2 regions of the Saezia sanguinis genome follow, and region 2 is predicted to be linked to the other one. Evidence: predicted binding sites of a transcription regulator. Region 2 holds the regulator's gene; the other holds the start of a gene.
What was found. The regulator FNR, encoded in region 2, switches genes on or off when oxygen is low (the NO sensors DNR and NnrR bind a similar motif). The targets are predictions, from matches to a motif close to TTGATNNNNATCAA.
Positions count from the first base shown of each region.

Region 1 (5,372 bases), on a different contig from region 2:
CTTTTTCAATATCGAAATTATCCAGCGGATCAACCCTCAGTTTCTTTGTGCCTTCCGGGTAGTCACGAATGAACGTGGAGCAGGCCAGTTTGGGCTCACCATTGACAACCACCCCGCACGATCCGCATACAGCCATGCGGCATGACCAGCGGAAAGTCAGTGAGGAATCCAGGTGATCCTTGATGTATTGCAGCGCTTCCAGAATGGAGGTTTCATTCTTCCAGGGCACATCAAACACCTGTGTCCATGGAACCGGGTCGACATCCGGACGGTAACGCAAAACCTCTATCTGGATCGTCTTTTCAGATGCGGCATCGTGTGTTGTATTTTTGACATCACTCATTTCGTTTCCTCACCTTCTGCACCATAAACGCGTTTGGCAGGTTGCGACTTGGTAATCTTCACCGGGCTGTAATCAATCTTGGGTACAGTGCCTTGCTGGTAAAAAGCCAGTGTGTGTTGCAGGAAATTGACGTCATCACGCTCTGTCGCATCCAGACGCTGGTGCGAGCCGCGCGACTCTTTGCGGTTCAGCGCTGAATAGGCCATGGTCTGCGCGACATCCAGTGTATAACCCAGCTCGATTGTTGAGAGCCAGTCGGTATTGAACACCTGCGATTTGTCGTTGACTCGCACATGGCGATAGCGCTCTTTCAGTTCTGCCAGCTTGTCAATGGTTTTCTGAATCCCTTGAGCGTCGCGGTAAATACCCACGCCTTCTTCCATCGTGTCGCCCATTTCATCGCGAATCGCAGCCGGGTTTTCTGTTCCCTTGCCATCCAGCAGGCTGGTAAATTCGCCAAACCGTTTCTGTGCCTGGCTCAGCAGTTGCTGTGCATCCACTCCTGCGTGCGCTTGTGCGTATTTGGCGGCCTGCTCACCGGCCACCTTACCAAACACCACAATTTCCGCCAGTGAGTTGGAACCCAGACGGTTAGCACCGTGCAAACCCACGGAAGCACATTCACCTACAGCAAACAGCCCCGGCATGCGCGTTGCCGTCACACCATCGGTTTCAATACCGCCCATGGTGTAATGCACCACCGGGCGCACCGGCACTGGATCTTTCACCGGGTCCACCCCGGCAAACTGCTCAGCCAGCTCACAAATCAGCGGCAGACGTTCATGCAGGTGTTTTTCACCCAAGTGCCGCATGTCCAGATAAACCGCATCCCCCAGCGGGGTTTCAATGACGCGGCCTTTTTTCTGTTCATGCCAGAAAGCCTGCGACACCTTGTCGCGCGGACCTAGTTCCATGTATTTGTTTTTAGGCTGGCCAACCGGTGTTTCCGGGCCCATACCGTAGTCCTGCAGGTAGCGGTAACCATCCTTATTGACCAGAATACCGCCTTCACCGCGGCAGCCTTCCGTCATCAGAATACCGGAACCAAGCAAACCTGTCGGGTGATACTGGACAAACTCCATATCGCGCAACGGTACGCCATGCCGGTAGGCAATGGCCATGCCATCGCCTGTGACAATACCACCGTTGGTATTGAAACGGTAACAGCGCCCGGCACCACCGGTCGCCAGCACCACCGCAGGCGCACTGATCAGCCGAGGCTCACCGTTTTTCATGTCAAAGCACAACACGCCGTTTACCTTGCCATCTTCCACCATCAGGTCCATGACAAAATGTTCGTCAAAACGGTGGATGCTCGGAAACTGTATTGAGGTCTGGAACAGCGTATGCAGAATATGGAAGCCGCTTTTATCGGCCGCAAACCAGGTGCGGGGAATTTTCATGCCGCCAAAGCGGCGCACGTTCACATGCCCATCGGGCTGACGGCTCCAGGGGCAACCCCAGTGCTCCAGCTGAACCATTTCAGTGGCTGAATTCTGCACAAAATAATCAACCACATCCTGTTCGCACAGCCAGTCGCCGCCGGAAACAGTGTCATTAAAATGGTATTCCAGTGAGTCATCGTCACGCACCACTGCCGCAGCACCACCCTCGGCTGCCACGGTGTGACTGCGCATCGGATAGACTTTGGAAATGAGAGCAACTTTCAGATCGGGGAGCGTCCTGGCAATCTCTATGGCGGCACGCAACCCACCACCTCCGGCTCCCACAATGGCAACATCTGCGTTATAAGTCTGCATAATGGCCTTTCTCCAGCATATTCATCGTATATGCAAGCAAGTTGATATTTTTGTTTTACCCTGTCCTCTTTATTCTCAGACCTATTTGAGCATATCTCTAACAGACAAGTTTGACGATAATCACAAACAAAGGCAATCCGTCCTGCCTGAACAACAGGAGGATTCAACTAGCACGAGATGAAAATAATTATCATTTGAATGTCTGTGCAAACCCCACAGGTAAAACTATCATTCACATGAATCGCCTGACACGCTTTTCATGGCTAAACCTATCATAGCAGACTCAAATCTCTTCGCCAAAAATTACCCCTGAGCGCAACTCTTGAAAGCTCACACGGGTCAAAACACCGCCTCATTTTCCCCTCACAACGCATGGCTACAGCGCCTCACCCCGCCAGACCATCAACACCCGGCCCAGAATCTGGAAACTCATGGTTTTTTCATCCAGATCGAAAGCATCATAATCGGGGTTTTTGGCCTTGGCCCGCAGAAAATATCCTCCGCCCGGCTTGGGAATACGCTGCAACAGCCGGATGTAACCCTGCCCGTCAACATGGAAAAAATAGACCCCTTCCTTTTCAACTGCTGTGACACCCTGGTCAACCAGTAAAGGGTCTCCCGGATGGAATAAAGGGTGCATGGCCATGCCAAAACCCGTCAAAAGGCACAGCTTCTGAGGATGAGCACCCCTTACATTCTGTTGCAGCCACGACTGGCTGACCTGCCAGCTTTTGATCACGCCCGGCTGCCCCTCCAGCAACAGCGTCATGCCCGGCACTGAATCTGGCTGAAACTGCCTGATCAGCACACTGTCAATCGCAGGAATCTGAACCATGGAGCCAGCAGCATCGGCATGCGCCTGAAACACCACTTCCGCAGCAGACTGCTCCCAAAAGCCCAGTGGCAGGTCAAACGCTTTATTGCAGGCCTTCATGATTTCCAGCCCAACGCCTTTACGTCCCTTTTTATCCACCGGATACAGCAGCCTGCTGACATAAGACACGTCTTTGCCGATCCGCCTGGCAAGCACCGAGATACTGCCATCACACAGCTCCGCTCTGATGCGGTTGAGCAGTTGCTGTTCATTGGTGTATTCTTCCATGAGCCTCTCTCCCCATCAGAAATTGTTGCGGCAGACATGTATGCCTGAACCGAAGAATAAAACACAGCGTTTTCATCTGTCAATTCAGCGCCGGATTTATTCATACCTCATGGTATTGAGAATACCCCATGCGGCCTGCTCGTCGGCTACAATTGAATCAAGGTCATTTATGATGGCTGCGGTCTTCTACAAGACTATTCCCGCATCCATTTACCTTCCTTCAATATTCTGCACAAGGAGCCGCTATGTTTCCAGAGTACCGTGACCTGATATCCAAGCTTAAAAACACAGACCGCTATTTCGAAAGATTGTTTGAAAAACACAACGAACTCGACCACAAGATTTCCAATATGGAAGCTGGCCGTGAAGTTGATACTTCCGTGAGAGTAGAGACCCTGAAAAAAGAAAAGCTGCGCCTGAAAGATGAAATGCTGACCATTCTCAAAAAACACAGCGCATCCGCCTGAACCGGGCGGTTCACATCTATTGGACTGACTCAAAACTCACCATTGACCGCTTATGCTTTGCCATCACAACCGGCAAAGCATAAGACGTTTGATACTTACATTACTTCAGCTTTTCCAGCGGTGCTGCATCAAACTTGTTCTGATGCGCCTGCTGCGGAATCTCAATATCATGCTCGCGCGCAATGCACTCAAGCACCTGCCACAATAATTCAATCTGCTGCGCATGGCTTGTCATCCCACCAACCAAAGCATCCGTGGCCTCGGCGATCGGGTCTTTTTCCTGCGTGACAGCATAGGCTTTAAACTCTTCCGTCTGTTGCGGCTGCTTGGGTGCTTTCTCGTCTTCCTGGGTAATGATTCTGGCCGGGTTGCCCACAGCCGTGGCCCCGGAAGGTACCTCGCGCACCACCACCGCAGCAGAACCGATTTTGGCACTATCTCCCACCGTGAACCCGCCAAGCACCATGGCATTGGCCCCCACGATCACCCCCTTGCCCAGCGTCGGGTGCCGCTTGGTACCGCGAAACAATGTGGTGCCGCCCAGCGTTACACCCTGATAAATCGTGCAGTCATCGCCGACTTCAGCCGTCTCACCAATCACAACCCCCATGCCATGATCGATAAAAACACGCCGCCCCAGTTGCGCCGCCGGGTGAATTTCAATGCCGGTCAGCCAGCGCGCCATCTGTGAAATAAAGCGCCCCAGCCACTTGAAATTATGCCGCCAGCAGGCGTTGGCCCAGCGGTGCATCATCACTGCATGCAGCCCCGGATAGCAGGTCAGCACCTCCCATCGGCTGCGCGCAGCCGGATCACGCTCCAAAATGCAATTGATATCTTCTCTAAGCCGTGCAAACATGAGTGACTCTTTTCGTTGTAATGGCTAATCCTTGCCGCCTGTTGCTAATTGTCGCTGCAATTGTGTACCTGCGACTGTAGTATGGCTCTGGCAATGCCGCGCAGAATATGCGCCTCTTCCTCTCTGAGCCCGGTGCGGTTGAGCATCTGGTTCAACCGCGGCATCAGCTTTTTAGGTGCTGCCGGATCCAGAAAACCAATCGACACCAACGCCTCTTCCCAATGCTGCAACACGCCCTGTACTGTTTGCGCCGATGCTATATGCGGATCAACCGTGCGTGACTGCACAGCAAAACCACCCAGAGCCTGCCGCCATTCATAGGCGACCAGTTGCACGGCAGCCGCCAGATTCAGCGAGCCATAATCCGGGTTGGTCGGAATGCTCAGCACCATGTGGCTGCGGTACACATCTTCATTGGACATGCCGTAACGCTCACACCCGAACAGAAACGCCACCGTATCCGCTGACTGGGCCAGTTCAGGCAATACAGCCCGAGGTGACTGCACCGGGGGGCCAAAATCGCGCGGGGTCATCGCGGTAGCGCAGACATACGTCATGCCGTCAAGCGCTTGTGCAACATGCTCGACGACACGTGCATTTTTTAAAATATCCAAAGCCCCGCTGGCACGTGCAATCGTTTCCTGCCGTCCCAACACTTTGGCATCGCGCGGACGCACCAGCACCAGATCCGAAAAACCCATTACCTTCATGGCGCGCGCCACAGCCCCCACATTGCCGGCATGGCTGGGCTCAATTAAAACAAAACGCTCTTGACTGACTTGCTGATTCATTACTTGGAAATACTTCAAACGGCCTGCCCGGCCTTCCGTTTTATACCGTT
Region 1 is NZ_CAWUGC010000016.1:59,530-64,901, forward strand. Features, by position in the region: gene AACY98_RS11040 (succinate dehydrogenase/fumarate reductase iron-sulfur subunit) at 1-343, opposite strand, end outside; gene frdA (fumarate reductase (quinol) flavoprotein subunit) at 340-2,103, opposite strand; gene AACY98_RS11050 (S24 family peptidase) at 2,480-3,205, opposite strand; gene AACY98_RS11055 (YdcH family protein) at 3,451-3,672, shown strand; gene cysE (serine O-acetyltransferase) at 3,773-4,531, opposite strand; gene AACY98_RS11065 (RNA methyltransferase) at 4,576-5,322, opposite strand.
Region 1: the regulator FNR is predicted to act here: its motif matches at 2,214-2,227, upstream of frdA (fumarate reductase (quinol) flavoprotein subunit).

Region 2 (5,372 bases):
ATATACTCGTAACCGGCCTTTTGCAACCGGCTGATGGATTCACTCATCAGATTCAGACGGGTTGCGCCGTCGGGCAAATCCTCATTGTGAATTCGCCTTTGCGGTTTAAACCGGCTGGGCAGATGTGCATAACCATATACGGCAATGCGATCCGGTCGTAATACCGCAATCTGATCAAGCGTCTCATTAAATGATACCTGCGTCTGTTTGGGCAAGCCGTAAATCAAATCGACACTGATCGACGTGAACCCGATGTCACGTGCCGCCTGCATCAGCGCAAACACCGATTCCGTACTCTGTACACGGTGAATCGCCTGCTGAACCTGATGGTCAAAGTCCTGAATGCCCAGACTCAGACGGTTAAACCCCATATCCCACAGATTCTGCAGCCGCTCGCGCGACACCGTCCTGGGGTCCACCTCAATGGTGCATTCCAGGCTATCCATGAATTCAAAATGCTCACGCAGTTTGGACATCACCCGGGACAGCTCTTCGTCTGACAGAAAAGTCGGGGAACCTCCGCCAAAATGAATCTGCGACACACGCTGGCGGCTATCCAGTTGCTTGGCAACCAGCGCCATCTCCTTGAGCAACCCTTCCAGGTAGGGCAAGGCCCGTTCATGATGCTTGGTGACAATCTTGTTGCAGCCGCAGTAATAACAAAGAGACTCACAAAAAGGAATATGCACATAAATGGACAGCGGATTGGCCGCAATCGCCCCTACAGTGCGCTGTGTGAGCGCCTGCAGATAATCAGCTTCATCAAAAGCCTCCACGAACCGGTCCGCAGTAGGGTACGAGGTATACCTCGGCCCTGATACATCATAGCGTCGAAGAAGCTCCGGCGTAATCACAAGTTGCTGCATCGTCTTATCTTCTTGTAGTAATAAAAAGTTGACCTCATCGGTCTTGTCTCAATCATACATGCTGCTATACCACTTCTTTCAAAGCAGCCCACACATGAGCCCAACAATATTCTGCTGGAAAGTGTGACATAAGCCCTAAAATCACTGTGCCATTTTACGCACAATATAGGCTTGATCTTAGTCAAGTTATTCCATTGGCGCTACAATCGCTTCATACCTGTTTGATCTGCGTCTATTTTGAGCAAATCTCATAACAGCTAAATTTTTATACAATTTCATTGTACAGATACTGCTCCAGTTTTTATTGACCCAATACAACTAACCTGCATCATTTGCATTAATGTCATGGCATCATTCCCCCACACCAATGTAGCTTGCTCCAACTGCAATATGCGTGACCTGTGTATGCCAGTTGGTCTGACCCAAGATGAAATGTCGAGGCTGGATCAAGTGGTCAGCACACGCCGTAAAATCGGCCGTGGCCATGCTCTGTTCCACTCCGGCGATCCTTTCACAGCAATTTACGCCATCCGTACAGGTTTTTTCAAAACCTGCCTGACATCTGAAGACGGACGCGACCAGGTGACCGGTTTTCACATGGCCGGCGAGCTGGTCGGCCTGGACGGCTTGTGCAGTGACGCCCACATGTGCGACGCCATTGCCCTGGAAGATGCTGAAGTGTGCGTACTGTCCTATGAGCGCATTGAAGCACTATCCCGCGAATTCCCGATTCTGCAGCGCCACGTCCACCGTATGATGAGCCGCGAAATTGTGCGCGACCAGGGTGTGATGATGTTGCTGGGCAGCATGCGGGCAGAAGAACGGCTGGCTGCATTTTTGCTCAACCTGACACAGCGCCTGCACGCCCGCGGCTTTTCCGCCAATGAGTTGGTACTGCGCATGACACGGGAAGAGATTGGCAGCTACTTGGGCCTGAAGCTCGAAACTGTATCGCGAACCTTTTCAAAATTTCAGGAAGATGGCTTTTTACAGGTTAAACAGCGCCATATCCGCATCACCGACCCGGAAAGCCTGAAAGCCCTGACGACAGCAACGGCATAACTCGCATCATTTGTTGCTAACCTGCTGTTATTTTACAGCAACGGTTCTTTACGCCACGTTTCCGGGAGTTCACTCGAACGCCTGACTTGCAAACGAAAAACATGCTCTGACCGGAGTAGCCGCACCTCCATTGTGCGCATATTTGCTAAAATGCACAGATCCTCCACTTGCATTGAGCGCACCCCATGCCAAACATTCTTTCATTACCTCGTTTATTGTGCAGCGCACTTATCGCCGGGCTTTTCTGTATGCATGCCGCCTGGGCACAAACCGCAACACAGCCAAATTCACCCCAACTGAACCTCCCCCGTATTGAACTGTCTGCCGGCATGTACCGGCTTGAAGTCCAGGTCGCCGCAACCCCTTACCAGCAGCAGATTGGCCTGATGTGGCGCGAAAGCATGCCGGAAAACGAAGGCATGCTGTTTATCTTTGACACACCCCGTACACAGTGTTTCTGGATGAAAAACACCTTGTTGCCACTGTCTGCCGCCTTTATCCAGGACGATGGCACCATCGTCAACATTGCCGACATGATGCCGCAAAGCACAGAAAGCCACTGTTCGGACAAGCCTGTCCGCTACGTGCTGGAAATGCATCAGGGCTGGTTTGAAAAGCACGGCATACTGGCCGGAAAACGTTTGACCGGATATCCATTCTGAACACACGCGCCATGCCAGAATTTTGAGTTATGCATTTTTTTTATAACTCAAGCCTTTTCTCACAGGCTGAAAACTCATTTTCTGCAAAAAAATTTTTGTTGCTTTTATCGTTTTTTATCTTAAAAACCACTTTCCCATCTCCACAAAAAAGCAGAACAGCATTACCGGTTCTTGCTGAAAACAACCCCGGCGTTCTGCAGCAACAGGAAAGCAGGGGTTGAAAAACATCATTGTGCACTGCGAGATATTTTTCAAGTGATACAAAATAAATTTCACTATATAAAATATATCAAATGGCAATGTACACACAAAACCCTTCTGATAGCCCATCCATTCAGGTGATTGATCGCATATTCACACTACTGAATATTCTGGCCAGTCACGAAGAACCCGTTTCACTCAAACAGATCAGCGAGCTTTCAGGCCTGCACCCTTCCACCGTACACCGCATCCTGAATGATCTGGTTTGTGGCCGCTATGTCGAACATCCCCAGTCTGGTGTGTACCGGCTTGGCATGCGGCTGCTGGAATTGGGGAATCTGGTTAAAACACGAATCAGTGTGCATGAAGTTTCGTTAACACCCATGCGTGAGCTGCATATGCTCACGCAGCAACCTGTCAACCTGTCGATCCGGCAAGGCGACGAAATTATCTACATTGAGCGTATATACAATGAACGCTCCGGCATGCAGGTTGTCCGGGCCATAGGTGGGCATGCGCTGCTGCATCTGACATCCGTTGGGAAATTATTCTTGGCATACGATACGCCGCAACAAATATACGCTTATGCACAGCGCCGCCTGGCACAAAGCCATACACAGAACAGCATTCAGAAATTGCCTGAGCTGGAAAGTGAACTGGCACAGATTCGCCGCAACGGCCTGTCATGCGACGACGAAGAGCTGGAGCCTGGTGTGAGTTGTTATGGCACAGGCATCTTCAACGATGAAGGCAAAATGATCGCTGGCTTATCCATTTCAGCCCCCACCGACCGTTTAAACCCGGCCTGGCAAAAACTTTTACAGAAAGCCAGCCAGACCATTTCTCGAACATTGGGATACCGTGCCAGCGGAGCCCCTTAAGCGCCCCACATTGCTTGTATTTAATCAATAGAGACCTATTCTACTATCCCTTAAGCAGCTTCAGCCATACTCTTCACATAGGCCCTAAGCGCGCCTTTTTCTGCACTGACATCCAAATGGGTTAAGTACCCCTATTGCGGTTACGTGTACAAGCAGACCTGCTTCAGTGGAAACCCGTACTGCCGTATTTTTCGGAACTCTCACCTTACAGTGGTGTCTAACAAAAGTAAGTATGTCATTGATTTGACATATTTTCACTTTAAGATCAGATCCACCAAGTGATAAAAATCACATTACAAACAAAAACAAAAAGGAGTTTAAACATGAGCGACCAGGTACAACTTGGCAAATATTGCATTTCACCACTGATCCGTCAACTTCCTGACGGCAGCTATTCATCTTCCGTTTCGATCCGAGCCGGGCACGGAAGCACCTCTTTGGACCGGATTGTCCGTTTTGTCCACCGTTTTACGGATGAGCAGGCCGCTAAAGTCTACGCCACCAAAGAAGGCATTGCATGGGTAAAAGACCCGTTGAGACACCGCCGCGGCTGGTAAGATATGCCCCCCGTACGCGTGTAGATGTTCTGTGCGCCAGGGGATATTCATAAACTGATCCGCCACTCATTTTCTTAAACTGCCATCCGTTGAAGAACCTGCTAGCGATAACCGTTGAAATGTTCATAAAAAAAGCACTTTCTTCAAGAAAGTGCTTTTTCATATTTGGTGCGGCTGGCAGGATTCGAACCCACGACCCCTTGGTTCGTAGCCAAGTACTCTATCCAACTGAGCTACAGCCGCTGTGAATCGTAAATTATAATAGGCTCATATTTAATTTGCAAGCATTTTCTCTATCATTATGCATTCAGGCAAACGCTTAAAAAACACCTGCCTGATCCTCAGCTATCGGTCAAATCAAAGCCCGCTTTTCTGAACAGAAAACCATAAAAATCATTTCGTCTGGCGACTGAATAATTCTTTATTTTGATATTCAAATGTCCGTATTATTTTCTGTTTTGAAAACAAACAGCCCCAGCAGCGCACCAGAAACTTATCAGAAGGATGCAACAAAAAAGCCAGAGATCACTCTCTGGCTTTTCTTAATCAAGAAGAAGCTTCTTTATAGAGGCCTCTTCCCAATCTTTGCCGTTATTCGCTGGCTTTAGCTTCTGCCGGAGCCGCTGCAGCCTTCTCATCTGCGGCTGCAGGTACATCATCCAGCTCAGGACGGTCAACCAGCTCAATGATGGCCATCGGTGCATTGTCGCCAATGCGATAACCGAATTTCAAAATACGGGTATAACCACCAGGACGCTCTGCGTAGCGAGGAGCCAGCACGTCAAACAGTTTCACCACGGAGTAACGGTCACGCAGGCGGGAAAATGCCAGACGTTTGTTATGCAGCGTATCTGTTTTAGCCAAAGTGATCATCGGCTCAATCAGGCGGCGCAATTCTTTGGCCTTGGGCAATGTGGTTTTAATGACTTCATGCTCAATCAGAGAATTCATCATGTTCTGGAACATCGCCTTACGGTGTGACGATGTGCGGTTCAGTTTACGCAATCCATGACGGTGTCGCATGTGCTATTTTCCTTTCTTTATATCCCAAGCTGACATTTCAGCCGGTTTTACGGCCCGCCGTATCAGGTACGGGTCGGTGCACTTGTGTAAATAGGCACCTGAAAACACGTAGTCTCAAAG
Region 2 is NZ_CAWUGC010000019.1:134,848-140,219, forward strand. Features, by position in the region: gene hemN (oxygen-independent coproporphyrinogen III oxidase) at 1-866, opposite strand, end outside; gene fnr (fumarate/nitrate reduction transcriptional regulator Fnr) at 1,212-1,928, shown strand; gene AACY98_RS14220 (DUF192 domain-containing protein) at 2,114-2,590, shown strand; gene AACY98_RS14225 (IclR family transcriptional regulator) at 2,890-3,672, shown strand; gene AACY98_RS14230 (hypothetical protein) at 3,996-4,229, shown strand; tRNA gene AACY98_RS14235 (tRNA-Arg) at 4,396-4,472, opposite strand; gene rplQ (50S ribosomal protein L17) at 4,821-5,252, opposite strand.